Regions from separate parts of the Metabacillus elymi genome, predicted to be linked through region 1. Evidence: riboswitches for the same ligand, from Rfam matches in the RefSeq annotation. Region 1 holds a riboswitch; the other holds the start of a gene.
The links. A riboswitch is a leader RNA that binds a small molecule or an ion and turns the genes downstream of it on or off. The one in region 1 is predicted to bind S-adenosylmethionine.
Positions count from the first base shown of each region.

Region 2: linked by a shared signal. The riboswitch ahead of mmuP (S-methylmethionine permease) and the one ahead of HUW50_RS14080 (methionine biosynthesis PLP-dependent protein) in region 1 are both predicted to bind S-adenosylmethionine.

Region 1 is NZ_CP055263.1:2,948,178-2,955,836, reverse strand. Features, by position in the region: gene metC (cystathionine beta-lyase) at 521-1,705, opposite strand; gene HUW50_RS14080 (methionine biosynthesis PLP-dependent protein) at 1,692-2,816, opposite strand; SAM riboswitch class I at 3,223-3,323, opposite strand; gene HUW50_RS14075 (SCO family protein) at 3,393-3,968, opposite strand; gene HUW50_RS14070 (aliphatic sulfonate ABC transporter substrate-binding protein) at 3,978-4,985, opposite strand; gene HUW50_RS14065 (ABC transporter permease) at 5,135-5,890, opposite strand; gene HUW50_RS14060 (ABC transporter ATP-binding protein) at 5,874-6,662, opposite strand; gene HUW50_RS14055 (alpha/beta hydrolase) at 6,991-7,659, shown strand, end outside.
Region 2 is NZ_CP055263.1:1,913,247-1,920,905, forward strand. Features, by position in the region: gene HUW50_RS08965 (glycoside hydrolase) at 1-1,089, shown strand, start outside; gene mmuM (homocysteine S-methyltransferase) at 1,303-2,256, opposite strand; gene mmuP (S-methylmethionine permease) at 2,231-3,640, opposite strand; SAM riboswitch class I at 3,726-3,831, opposite strand; gene HUW50_RS08980 (methylated-DNA--[protein]-cysteine S-methyltransferase) at 4,326-4,805, opposite strand; gene HUW50_RS08985 (DNA-3-methyladenine glycosylase 2) at 4,789-5,706, opposite strand; gene HUW50_RS08990 (bifunctional transcriptional activator/DNA repair enzyme AdaA) at 5,693-6,265, opposite strand; partial or broken gene HUW50_RS08995 (isocitrate lyase/PEP mutase family protein) at 6,295-7,064, opposite strand; gene HUW50_RS09000 (metal-dependent hydrolase) at 7,277-7,659, opposite strand, start outside.

The DNA of each region.
Region 1 (7,659 bases):
AGCGGGACAGATGAGACCCCGCAGGCGCTTCGCGCTGAAGAGGCTCATCGCCCGCCCCACGGAAAGCGAGCATCCTGGAGTGCCAATCAACCAACCCAATACTATTTTAAAAGCAACAAAGTTTGGCGAGTCAGCCTTTCTAAATTATGCAAATCGATAGTAAATAAGCAAAAATGTACTTAACACAAACAAAAAATTCAGTGAGACAAAGATCATTTGATCAAGACGAGTTTTATGAATTTTAATCGGCGGATGATAAATGAGATCCCTTCGATAATAAAAATGAATAGGACTATAATTTTGGAGATTATCTTCTCTATGAACAAAAGCACAGGGCGCCATGATCAGCCCCAGGCAAATAAGATGTTTTAGAATAGAAGGCGTCCTTTGCCTTCAATTCTAAATAAGCTAGACCCTAGAGGGGCTAAGCGCTGGAGCTGGATGTCGTGCTCTTATCCACAGTTCAACGAATTTTATAATTTCCTGGACAACAAAAGAAACTGACCCAAAAGGATCAGTCCTAACGAACACTTTCTTTCTTATTAACTTGTGGTAGCTTCTCTAATGCTTCAGAAAAATCTTTAATTAGGTCATTAACATTTTCTAAGCCGACACTTAATCTAAGTAATCCATCTGAAATTCCTCGTTTTTCACGTTCCTCTGGAGGCATTGCTGCATGTGACATTTTTGCAGGGTAGGATAAAATTGATTCAACCGCACCTAAACTTACTGCAAAAACCGGCAGTTTAACTTGTTGAACAAGCGTCTTCACTGCTTCACCATCAGCAAGCTTGAATGAAAGAACGGCACCTGCTCCATCTGCTTGGTATCGTTGAGTTTCATGTCCTGGATGAAAGCTTAATCCAGGATAATAGACTTCTACAACCTTAGGATGTTCACTTAGAAACTCAGCAATTTTCAGAGCTGATTCAGAGGATTGCTTCAAACGAACATGTAATGTTTTTAATCCTCTTAACACAAGCCAAGCATCTTGAACACCTAGTACTGCTCCAAATGCATTTTGCAGTTTGTATAGGCGATCACCTAATTCAGTATCCCTCACAACAGCAAGACCTGCAAGGACATCACTATGACCTGCTAAAAACTTTGTCGCACTGTGTAACACAATATCTACACCTAACTCTAAAGGTCTTTGTAGCTCTGGTGTCAAAAATGTATTATCTAAAAACGTTAGACAGTTATTTGCCTTCGCAAGGTTCACAATTCCTCGAATGTCTGTAACTTTCAACAACGGATTTGAAGGTGTTTCCATGTAGATTACTTTAGTATTCGGACGAATCTTTGATGCTACTTGATGAAGATCTGTCATATCAACAAAAGTGTGCTCAATCCCGAATCTAGTTAGAACATCTGTTATGATTCGAAAGGTTCCACCATATACGTCCTCAGTCACAAGGACATGATCACCTTGGGAAAGAAGCAGGAATGCTGTTGAAATAGCAGCCATTCCTGAAGAAAATGCCAAGCCTTTTGTTCCACCCTCTAATTCTGCGATCGCTTGCTCCAACGCTTCTCTTGTAGGGTTACCAGAACGCGCATAATCATATTTCCCAAATTCATCTATATCAAATTGATGGAAAGTTGATGAATGGTGAATTGGAACACTAACTGCTCCTGTACCTCTATCTACCTTTGACTCATTATGCAAAAGTTTTGTTTGAAACGACCAATCATGATTGCTCAATTGCTTCAGCCCCCTTCATTTGTTTAAAGCTCTGAGCTAAATCTTCGATAATATCCTCAGCATGTTCTACACCTACTGAGAAACGCAGTAGTCTATTACACACACCATTTGCCATTCTAATTTCCAATGGAATGTCCATATGTGTTTGGGTTGCAGGATAGGTAATAAAGCTTTCGATTCCACCTAAGCTTTCCGCAAAGGTAATCGTCTTAAGACTTTTTAGAAATGGATTCACCAATGTTTCATCCTGCAAACGGAATGACAGCATTCCACCTTTTCCTGGATATAAAACATCGAGAACATCTGGATGTTCTTCTAAAAATTGTGAAACGGCTTGAGCGTTTTGCTCATGCTGTCTCATGCGAAGTGATAATGTCTTCATTCCTCTCATTAAGAGCCAGGAATCAAACGGTGATAAAACCGCGCCGATCGCATTTTGATGTTGGAAAAACTCATCGCTTAATTGCTCACCCTTTGTAACAACTAGACCCGCAAGCACATCATTGTGTCCACCTAAATATTTTGTTGCACTATGGATCACAATGTCAGCTCCATCAAGGATTGGTGTTTGAATAACAGGTGTATAAAATGTGTTATCAACAATCACTAATAAATTATGTTTCTTAGCTAACGTCGCAAGCTCTTTAATATCAGCTTCCTGCATTAATGGATTTGTCGGTGTCTCGATAAATATCGCCTTTGTTTTTTCAGATATTAATTTTTCTGTTTCTGCTGGGTTTGTGAAATCATCATATTGAAATGATAAACCGTACTTTTTCCATTCTCTTTCAAATAAACGATAAGTTCCACCATAGAGGTCAGATGATACGATAAGTTCATCACCACTTTGGAATAATGCCATAATCGTTTGAATAGCAGCCATCCCTGAACTGAATGCAAATCCACGATCACCATGTTCTAAATCGGCAATGGCCTTTTCAACTAATAGTCTTGTAGGATTTCCTGTTCGAATATAATCAAAGCCAGTTGATTCTCCGATTCCAGCATGTCGATAAGCTGTCGAAAAATAGACTGGCGGATTTACCGTACCTGTAACATTTTCACTTCGATTTCCAATTTGCGCTAACTTCGTTTCAATTCGTTGACTCATGTCTGTCACCATCCTAAGTTAAGGTTATTTTTCTTGATTATGCACATGAGAGGAAGCACATTTTTAGACTTTCAAAACAAATTAAAAAGCCTTCCCCGGTAAGAAGAAGACTGTGTATTTGAGTGCGCTTCTTCTTATCTCTCAAGCATAATGCTGGTGTGGCTTGCTGGATTTAGCACCTTGGCACTTGTAGAAGATCTTGGGTGGAGCTTAAGAAATAGTTGATTTGCGGGTTGAACTTAGGAAACTCTATAAGTAGTGTTGTTTGGTTTTTTACAGCACGCAAGTGCTTGCGGCTTGCGTTGCAAGCCTGCGACGGATAAATCAAAATGCCTCGAACAAACAAGGACGCTTTGTTCGATGCATTTTGATTTATCCGTCGGTGCTGTAAAAAACTACCTAAGGTTTCTCAAAAATACGCAAATCAACGGTTACGAGATCTTCACTCGTTTTGAACCGGTTGCTGAGGCTTCATAGGGCCAGTCCCTCTGCCTCTCTTGATAAGAAATGTATGAAATTTTTAAGGTTTACTATTTTTTACTACTTTACATGATTCGAGTGGAGATTGCAACACAATTATTGTAATAGTTTGATATCTTCGACAATTTTTTCATTCGGTACTTCTGACACACCTTCATATTGTTCGAGTATCGTGTTGCCTTTCATAAGATAGATCGATGTGCTGTGAACGAATTGGTTTGAACCTTCTAGCTTTGCAGCAGGTACAAGAAAGCTCGTGTTTGAGAAGGATTCAATTTCTGCTTGTTCATAGCCAGTGAGAAAGTTCCAGTTTTTAAAATCGGCACCGAATTGTTCTGCAAATCCCTTTAACACTTCAGGTGTGTCATGTTCTGGATCAATGCTAAAGGAGACGAGCTCAACATCTACTTTTTCGTCTTGTAATTGCTCTTGAAGTGTTGCGATATGTGCGGTCATTGGTGAACAAACAGTATCACAATTTGTGAAAATGAACGTAGAAAGCCAGACTTTATCTTCATAATCTGACATTTTTACTTTTTCTCCAACTTGATTAACAGCATCTAAAGGCTCAACTGTCCCATTTAAAGAAAAATGCTCCTCTAGGTTGATAGACTGTGAACAGCCTACCAACACTAGAACAGCAAGGAAAGTGATAAAAACAAGTTTTTTCACGATTAACGCCTACTTTGTTAAGAAATGAGTATCGATTAGATCACTAAATTCAGGTTTTTCTTTAAGAAATTTAAGCTCAAATGAAGAATTTGCAAATTCTTGTACAACCTCTGCATTTACTTCTGTTGTGTACGTTACACGCTCCCAAGCACTGTCAACGATTGCTGGATCAAGCTCTTGATCTGTAATATCTTTGATCGCTTTAATTGCAATATCACGTGCCTCTTCACGGTTTTCATTAATAAAGTTAACACCTTTTTCATGTGCTTTTACAATGGCTGCAACTAGTTCTTTGTCTTCTTCAATTAACTTTCCGCTTGTTACTAATACAGTATTAGGAAGTGTTGTTCCGTAAGAAATTTCATCCGTATCAACGATCACTTTCGCTCCATCATTTACAAGCATAGATGCCCATGGTTCTGGAACTGCAGCAAGATCAACTTTTCCTGATTCAAACATTGCTCCATATTGAGCTGGGTTACCAGTTACATGCTTTAATGTTCCACCAATACGTGCTGATGTAATGCCAAAGTCTTGAAGGAATGTCTCCATTTGAACATCATGTGTGCAGCCTACACCAGGTGTAATAAATGTTTTACCTGTTAAATCATCAATTGATTGCACACCACTTTTTTCAGATGCAACGATAACTGTTCCACCTGAAGATGCTCCTGCTAGAATCTTCACATCTGCCCCATTTGCATAGTTATTCATAACAGGGCCAGGGCCAACTAAACCTGCATGGATATCACCTGTTTTTAACGCAGTCATAAATGCTGCTCCATCAGGAAACGTTTTATACGTTACTTTTACATCTTCCCCTAATGCTTCTTCAAAATACCCTTTTTCCTTGGCGATCATCGCAGGTACGTGATCAATATTAGGAAAATAACCAATTACTACTTCCTTTTTACTATCACTTCCACTACCATTTGAACCTGTATTAGCCGTCCCACATGCTGCCAATACACCTACTAATAAAACCGATATAAGTGCAAATAATATACCCTTTTTCATGTTTAAGCCTCCGTCTCTTTTTAATTAGTGTCTAGCTCCAGCGCCTAGCCCCTCGAGTCATAAGCCACTCATGAATTGAAGGTAAAAAACACCTTCATTTCATGAGCGTCTTAAGCTATTCGGGGCTGATCAAGGCGCTTCCGCTTTTCTTAATTATCTAAACCCCATTTTTTCATAACACTTTTTTCTACTCTTTGGAAAAATAGTAAATCGACAATAACTCCGATCACCATAATCATCATCATGATCGCGATAACTAAACTCATATCGCCAAAATCTGACGCGAATTTCAGTTTATAACCAAGTCCTGGTCCAGTACTTAATAATTCACCGGCCATCAATGCTCTCCATGCAAACGCCCACGCTAATCTAGTTCCTGTTACAGCATAAGGAATTGAGGCTGGAAACATGACCTTCCAAAACAAGCTAAATCCTTTATAATCCATCGTTTGTGCCGCTTTTATATAAAGTGGTGGCACATTTTTTAAACCTGTTCTCATGTTGATTGTCATCACCAAGGTTGCACCTAACACGATAATAAACGTTACTGCTGCTTCATTAAGGCCAAACCACATGATTGCAAGTGGCAGCCACACAATACTTGGTACAGACTGTAATGCGATGATAAGTGAGCCTAATGTTTCATCAGCTGTTTTTGATTTAGCTAAGAACACACCAAGGATAAGACCTAGCGCTAATGCAATGGCTAAACCTATCGCTAATCGTCTAAAGCTTGCCACTAAATCGTAAACAAGTGTTAAATCAGCAAAGCCTGTGTAAAGTGATGTAAACACATCTGTTGGTGCAGGCAGCAATGCAGGTGATATTTCTAATACAATCACTGCAACCTGCCAAACAACTAACAGAATTCCGTAAAAAAGTATTCGTTTAACGACTGGTTGCATACTGCTGCTCCTTTTCTATTACTTTATCAATCTCAGACTTAAGTAAGCCCTTAATTCTGTCTTCATATTTCACGAGTTCCTCACGCGCTTGTTCACGTGGTCTTGGAAAGTCAAGCTCAATAACATCTAGTATCCGTCCTGGCTGTGTTCCCATAACAACGATGCGATCTGATAGTTTAAGTGCCTCATGGATACTATGTGTAACAAACAAGATTGTTTTCTTTGTTTCTAGAAAAACTTCTTCTAACACCTCATGTAATCTTGAACGTGTTTGTTCATCCAATGCACCAAATGGCTCATCCATTAGTAACAAGGCTGGATCCATTGCAAGTGCACGAGCAATCGAAACACGCTGCTGCATCCCACCTGATAACTCGTGTGGTGAATGCTTTGCATAAGGACTTAATTGTACGAGAGATAAATATTTATGTGCTCGTTCCAGTGCATCTTTTTTCGATAGCTCCTTGCGTAGTGGAAACATCACATTCTCTTCTACTGTTAGCCATGGAAATAATGCAGCCTGCTGGAAAACCATTCCTCGTTCTTTACCAGGGCCCTTTAATTGCTTTCCCTGTAAAATAAGTTCACCCGTAGTTTGCGGTGTTAACCCAGCAACAATTGAAAGCAAAGTGGATTTCCCACAACCCGAAGGTCCTAAAATCGAAACAAACTCGCCTTCCTTTACTTGTAAATCTATATCAGTTAAAACAGTTTCAGCTTTATTTTCACGGTTTTTAAATTGTTTTGTAACCTTTTCAATTGATAAAAACAATTCCCTCACCTGCTTTTCTTTAATTCTCATCTTTTTTATCGGATTAATATGATTATTATATAAAGATCTGAGAAAATGTCAATGGATTGAATTGGATATCCACAATTTGTTCATAACGTTCAGGTTTCTTTCCTTTATATAATAAGGACTTTATCGAATGAAAGTAAATAATCAAAAGAAGAGGATCGTTTGGACAATGGAAAGGAAACAATATATTAGTCATTAGTTGTGATTGCCAAGTAATCTAGGATAAAATAGAAAAGGGTTACACATCTTTTTATTTTATCCGTGTATTCTCGGTTAACGTTACTGCCTCAGGAGGTTTAACATGAGCAAACAAACAGGTATGATTAAGGAACATCTTTTTTATTCAACTGCGCTTCAGGAAGAATTAACATTACTAATTTATCTCCCAGAAAATTTTTCACCACTATATAAATACAGCTTGCTTATTGCACAGGATGGCCAGGATTATTTTCGGCTTGGACGTGTAGGGAGACAGGTCGAAGCTTTAATGAAAAATGAAGAAATTGAAAATGTTATCGTTGTTGGAATCCCTTATAAGGATGTAGGCGACCGCAGGGAAAAGTACCATCCAGATGGAGCAAAATTTTCAGGCTATGTTCGATTTTTAGCACATGAGCTTGTGCCATTTCTTGATCAAGAATTCCCAACCTACCAGGTAGGCTACGGGCGAGCTCTTATTGGAGATTCACTAGGTGCAACGGTTTCATTACTTACTGGCTTAGCATATCCAAACACATTTGGAAAGCTAATCCTACAATCACCATATGTGAATGATGCAGTGTTACAGGCTGTGAAAGAATTTTCTTCACCTTCTCGTCCAACTATTTTTCATCAAATTGGGAAAAATGAAACAAACGTTAAAACTACCGATGGAGAAATTCTCGACTTTATTACACCAAATCGAGAGTTGAAAACAGCTATTGCTGAAAAAGGTTTTTCCTATACATACGAGGAATTTGATGGTGACCAT
Region 2 (7,659 bases), 1.0 Mb from region 1:
CCTAGTGTAGGTAGCACAAATTTAAAAGAAGAAAATATTGATGAATATGCAAAATTTTTAGCTGATGTATTAGAACATTTTGAACAAGAACAATTGCCGTTTAACTATATAAGTCCGATTAATGAGCCTACATGGGATTGGAACTATGCTGGGCAAGAAGGAAATCGTTACAATATAGAGGATATGAAGCAAGTAATAAGAGCATTAAATAATGAACTAAAAAACCGAGACATTGAAACTGAAATTGACGCACCAGAAGCTGTAGAATATACATCATTACTTGATGACGATATATACTCTGAATTTACAGGTAGCGATAGCCAATATAGTAGTGGAAATGCTAGCGGTACATATCCAGGGAAGTACCGAGAATATATTAAAGAATTCTTAGGGGACCCCGAAATCAGTGAGATGATTGGAAACAAAATTAGTGCACATGCATATTGGTCTGATTACTTTTCAGGAGAGGATCGACTAATTCCGTTAAGAAAATCCGTACGGGAAAATATAGATCGATATAATACTAATGCAAAGATTTGGATGTCAGAGTACTGCATTTTGGGAGGTCATGGACATGGTCGAGACCTATCGATACAAACTGCACTCGATGTTGCTCGAGTCATTCATTATGACATGGTGGAAACACAAGCCTCAGCATGGCAATGGTGGCTATCTGTATCACCATATGATTACAAGGATGGTTTGATCTATACGGATTACTTAAATCCAGGGGATGAAGAAACAATCATCGAATCTAAGTTACTATGGGCGTTAGGTAATTACAGTCGGTTTGTTAGACCAGGGGCATATAGAGTCGACTTACAAGGAGCTAACGATAAGGATGGCCTAATGGGTTCAGCGTATTATCACGAGGAAGATACTCAGCTCTCTATTGTACTTGTAAATAACAGTAATGAAACAAAACCGGTGAATGTTAATGTAGATGATCTACCAGGAAATAAAGGAGCTATACAATTCAAACCATATGTGACTTCTGAAAACTATGACCTAGAACAGCTAAACTTGTTCCCTGCCAATAAAACATTTAATGTACCACCTAGATCTATCGTCACATTAGTAGCTCAATAATATAAATAGGTCAGATTAAAAAATTTCACAATATAATGGAGAATGCCGGTTAAGAATTAGATAAATCCGGCATTCTCTTTATTATTTTCTTTAATGGCTTGTTCAAATACAATTAATATATTTTCTAAAGATTGTTCCTTAGTATAGATGTATATTGAACCCCTTGAAAAATGTCTATTGTCCAGTAGTTTTATTGATTTTCATATACTAATTTTAATCCTCAGAAGGTCTCCATTTTTTTGAAATCTCTTCAATATGATGAGGTGCTGTTCTACAACATCCTCCAATTATACGCGCCCCTGCATGGTACCATTCTTTAGATTCATATTCGAGTCCGTTACATGATTCTTGACCATGCCATGTTTTAGTTTCTGGATTATAGGTTTCACCAGAGTTCGGATAAACAATAATCGGTTTTTTGGTATTAGCACTTAACACGTTGATGGATTCTGTGACAAATGATACTGGTACACAATTGATACCAATTGCAACAATTTGCTTACTGTCCTCAAACACTCTCGAACACTCCTCGAGCAATGTACCGTCACTTATCGCTTTCTCATTTTTCAAAGAAAAAGTTAGCCAAGCATATGTTTCTGGAAATTCCTTTAATAATGAATCTAATACTTTTGCTTCTTGCAGGGAAGGAATCGTTTCAAATGCTAATAGATCAGCACCTGCATCAATCAACGCTGACATTCTTGAACGATGAAATTCTGCTAATGTTTCATCTGTAACACCATAATTTCCTACATACTCTGAACCATCTGCAAGGTAAGCCCCATAAGGACCAATGGATGCAGCAACCAATGGCTTTGGTCTAATCGTTTGCATCTCTTCCTTCCAAAAATCATCTCTTGCTCTTCTTGCAAGTAATACCGTTTTCTTAATTAACTCCAAAGCTTCTTTTTCTTGGATACCACGCATGGAAAAACCATCGATAGTAGCTTGGTAGCTTGCAGTTATCGCACAGTCTGCTCCAGCACGAAAATAGTCTGAATGAACCTGATAAATCAATTCTGGATTTTCAAGTAAAACACGTGCAGACCAAAGGGGATCGTCCAATTCACACCCATGCTGCTCAAGCTCTGTAGCTAGAGCACCGTCCAGAATCATGATTGAATGATCGCGTAAAATAGCGTTAATTGGGTTGATTTTGTTCGACATATTCTACTCTCCTTTTCTTTAAAATTTGTGTTATATAATAACTTCCATAGCAAAACAAAATAAATGGAATGCAACAATACAGCGCAATGCGTTGTGTAGGATCAAATGCAATTCCAATACATGAAGCAAGGCAAAGTATAAACGAAACGATTGGTACTAGAGGATATAATGGTGCACGATAGACCAAGTCCTTTTCTGAATTTCCTTCTTTTATAAATTGTTTGCGAAATAGAAACTGTGAAGCACTAATACTCATCCAAACTGCAACCACGGCTAGCCCCGAAATGGATACAAGCACTATGTATACAGTATCTGGTGCAATAATACTTGATAACAAAGCTAAACCACCGCCTAACATGCTGAAAATGATTGCATATATAGGCACACCTCGTTTTGTCAATTTTGCAAAAATTGGTGATATAGTCTTCTTATCTGCAAGTGACCAAAGCATTCTAGAAGATGCATATAGACCTGAGTTTGCAGCAGATAAAATAGCTGTTAAAATAACAAAGTTCATAATATCCGCTGCATATGGCACACCAATTCGTTCAAGAACTGCAACAAAGGGGCTCTCTAATACTCCTGCATCCGAGATAGGCAATAACGCAGATAATACAACGATAGTTCCTACAAAAAAGATCACCAATCTCCATAATGTTGTACGAATTGCCTTTGGAATCGTTTTTTCTGGATCTGAAGTTTCTCCTGCTGCAATTCCTATTAATTCAGTTCCCGAGAATGCAAAATTCACTGCAAGCATCGTCATTATAATTACAAAAGCACCATTAGGAAATAAACCTGCACTCACAAAATTGGTAAAGAATGGTGCTGGTTGCGAATTAGTCATTGGAATAAAACCTACCATTGCTGCTACTCCTAAAATAATAAAGATCACAATTGCTATTACCTTTATAGATGCAAACCAGAATTCGGATTCAGCGAAAAGCTTAACAGTCAGAGCATTCAATACAAAGATCACAATTGCGAATAGAACACTCCATATCCAAACATTGATTGATGGAAACCATCGCTGCATTAGCAATCCTGCAGCCGTAAATTCCGAACCTAATGCAACAGTCCAGGTTAGCCAATATAACCAAGCTACTGTATACCCTGTCCCTGGACCAATGTATTTGGTTGCATAGCTATGAAACGCACCTGTCTCAGGCATATGTACTGAAAGTTCACCTAAACAAAGCATGACTAGATAAACCACTAATGCTCCAATTAAATATGAGAGAATTGTGCCGATTGGACCAGCCTGTTGAATCGTATAACCAGAACTTAAGAATAATCCAGTTCCAATCACTCCACCAAGCGATAGCATTACTAAATGTCGTGCTTGCATTTTTCTTTGAAATTCTTGTTTACTTTCGTTCTCCATTCATACTCTCCTTTATCTTACATCCAGAAAAAATCAAAAAAGCACTCTGAAAATAGAGTGCTTTACTGACAAATAAAAACTTAGGCTCTTATCTATCAAGGATTCATCACCCGCTGGAGTTAGCACAGTGTCTTAGTAGACCTGTTGCTGAGGTTTCATAGGGCCAGTCCCTCCACCTCTCTGGATAAGAAATAATTTTTTTAACCTTATCAACCTATGAAAAAATTGTCAATACACTTCTGTATAGTTAGAGAATTTCGAATATTTATAATAATCACAGCTGGCAAAGTAAAAAAATATAATTGAAGAATAGATCATTAAATCATTTCATTTTAAATTGGGATTAAACAGAGGGTAACTAATGAAGATTCAAACGATCTTTCGTAAAAAAGGACGACCCAACTTGCTACACAACGCATATATCTAACCTTGAATCAATGGAAGGTGTCGGTTGGATCTTTGTATCGATATCTCCACTCCGCCTACCTTGTTTTCACATTGAATTTTTGATCATTTATTCTTTGCTATATTATGAAACAGATTTCATAAATTCTAGATAAGTTATGTTAAAAACCTATTTACTTTCATTAATAAAGCCAATTTCCATGTCACTCCCCAAACCGCATTTACTTATACTTATGGTACGGTTCATCCTAACGATTCTAAATGAAGTACTTTAAAGCTCTTAAATGTTATGAGCTTTCTCATGTTGAAGCAGCCATTCCTTCCTCCATAGACCTCCTGCATAACCGGTTAATTTCCCATTTGAACCGATTATTCTGTGACAAGGGATCACAATGCTTAACCTGTTTTTCCCATTTGCACTCCCTACTGCTCTTATCGCCTTTTTATTTTCAATGGAAACAGCTATATCCTTATAAGATCCCGTTTTAGCGTAAGGTATTTTTGTTAAAGCATTCCATACTGTTTTTTGAAAGTCAGTCCCTTCAAATTGATATGGGAATGTAAATTCTTGGCGATGGCCCTTAAAGTATTCGTCAAGTTGGTTGTAGCATTCTGTTAAAACTGGAAGTGTTTCAGCTTGTAATAAATTCTCTTTTTTATTCCCTTCAGAAAACAGTATAGAACTGATGGCTTCATGAGTACTGATTATTTCTATCACGCCAATCGGTGATTCATAGTCTAATTTATATATTTTTGTCATATAAGGACCTCCATAGATAAAAGGTAGCATACGCCTGCCAACCTTCCCAATTTGCTGCATATTCCTCTATTTCTTCTATAGTCGGTTTCTCCTTAAGACTTAATAGATTCTTTAAGGCATTATGAAGACCTACATCCGCAATTGGAAAGGAGGAGGTTTGGTGTAAGCATTTCATCATCACATAATCTGCCGTCCATGCTCCGATACCTCTTATCAAGATTAATGATTTTTGTATTTGATGATAATCTTGTTTCTGAAGCAATAATTTTTTTGTTAATTTGCCACTTTTCATTTCTTTAGCAATGCCAATGATATATTCAGCCTTCCTAGTAGTAAATTGAAGTTTCCTTAAATCATCTATATCTAAGGATGCAATTTTTTCAAATGATGGGAATAACCAAAACCTTTGTCCTTCGAAAATTATAAATTCGCCAAATTGTTCAACAAACCGTTGCTTTAATGTGTAAGCAAATGGTAAATTAATTTGCTGTCCCATTATTGCCCATACTAGCGCTTCAAATAAATCTGGAATGCACATAATCCTTAAGCCAAAATATTTATGCGCAAGTTTCTTTAAAATTTTATCCTTACTAGCCATTTGATAAAATATTTCTAAATCATGAGCCAAATCAAACCATTCCCAAATATACTCTCCCACTTTTTTACGATGGAGAATAGATGGAGTCCTGATTGGAAATTCAACATTTATGCAATTATTGATATATTCTATTTTACATAAAATCAAAGAGTCTTTAATTTTTATTAGTTTATATACAGCTCCCTCTTTAATTTGATGAAGCACTTCCTGATTAGACCTTCCTAATAAAATTAAACACTCTTCAAAATTAAATTCCTCAGGAGGATAAATCTCCAAATAAGATTCATGATCAATCCAATTCATTTAGGAATTCCTTTCGATATTCACTAGGTGAACAGTTTTTTAAGCTTCGAAACACTTTATAAAAGTTGGAAGGACTCTGGAATCCTACCTCATAACAAATCTCTAAGTTTGTCATAGCTGTGCATTTAAGAAGATGGGCTGCTTTATCGATGCGTATTTTTTCTAAATAAGTACGCGGAGTCTCAGAGGTTTCTTGTTTAAATAAGCGTTCCAAATAAAAGGGACTTAAGCCTACTTGATCCGCTATGTCTTTTAGCATCAAATTTTGTTTATAATGGTTGACTAGGAAGGTAATGATCCTTCTGACAATCTCAATATGCGGGGATTGTTCAACTTCTGGCTGACATCTTTTGCAAGGACGAAAACCAGCTTCTTCAACTCCATTGATATCATGGTAGAATTCTACATTTACTTTTTTTGGCTTCCTTGATCTGCATGAAGGACGGCAATATATTTTAGTTGTTTTTACTGCCGTAAAAAATAGACCATCGTATTTACGATCACAAGCGATGATTTTGTCCCACATCTCTTCAAATGAAAGATTGATATTAATCACCATGTCATTCCACTATCCTTTCTGCACTTGTACTAGTTCTCATACAAATGGGAAGTATCCATAAACTCTAGTAATTCACCAGCACTTTTTCTAAATAAGCAATCACTTTATCAGATAGGGCATTTCCAAAACTAAATCGTCTCACACCTAATTCTTTAAGCTTATTACAATTTGTTAGTCCAGGTAAAGATAATACATTCAGTGGAGCACTAATATTCATTGTGATTTTGTTAATCTCATCCTCTTCTATTAATCCAGGAATAAAAATCCCACTAGCACCACTTTCAACGTACGCCTTTGCTCGTTCAATTGTTTCCAAAAGAGGATTTTGCCTTTGAAAGTAAGTATCAGTTCTTGCGTTAATATAAAAATTTCTATAACCATTATTTTCTAACGCTGCTCTTATATTACTTAAAAGGTCACAATGCTTAGATATCTCTTTTAACCCTTTTGGTTTTTTGAGTGAATCCTCAATATTGATGCCAGCTACCCCAGCATCTGCCGTCTTTAACACATTATCAACAATTGTTTGCATATCTTCCCCCTACCTTGCTTCAATATCAGCAGAAACTGGAATTTTCACATTATCTGCTATGGTTTTAATGATTCCCAAATGTCTATCAAAATCAATCATTTCTCCATCTGCAAATCCTAGTGAGTTAGCGATACCCCAACTTGTCGTACCAATTGCTTTGAATCCTGCTTTTTGAAGCATTAAGGCTGAAAGTAAATCCCAGGTGTTGCCTAGAAATAATATATCCTTTGAAAAGTGCATCTCATTGAATTCCTGAATCTTGTTCACTTTATTTCCTCCTAATGTTTATTGGACTCATTTTAACAAGTAATTGATCTCCATTTCGTCCTCATTCTTGCTCATATGGTCTGTTTTAAAAACAAAAAAAGTGAAGCTATATTCTGCTTCACTTCTAAAGTCTATGTTCTCTATACTTGTGATAAGGTCACTGTATCGTTTTAAACCTGCAGTAAAAAAGGAACATTAAATATCATATTTTACTAGAATGTCACTTCTTCCCCATACCCAATAATGACAACCTCAGTTTTTTGTTGGTTTGATAAATAATCTTTGAGTTCATGATCTTTTCCAATCATATTTCCCACAACTGGAAATGCCTGTAATAATCCATTTAAAGATTCTAGTGATACTGCTGTGTTTTCACTAGGAAATGTATGACTTGGGATTACAAATTTAACATCTAATAAGTGTTCCACTGCATAAGCTGCTTCTTTTGGGCCCATTGTAAATTGACCTGAAGAAGAAAGAATCGCAATAGATGGTTGATATAAATCTTGAATTAGTTTCATATCCGTCATAATCATTGTATCGCCAGAATGATACAACGTATGATCATCCTCAAAATCTAATATATACCCTGCTG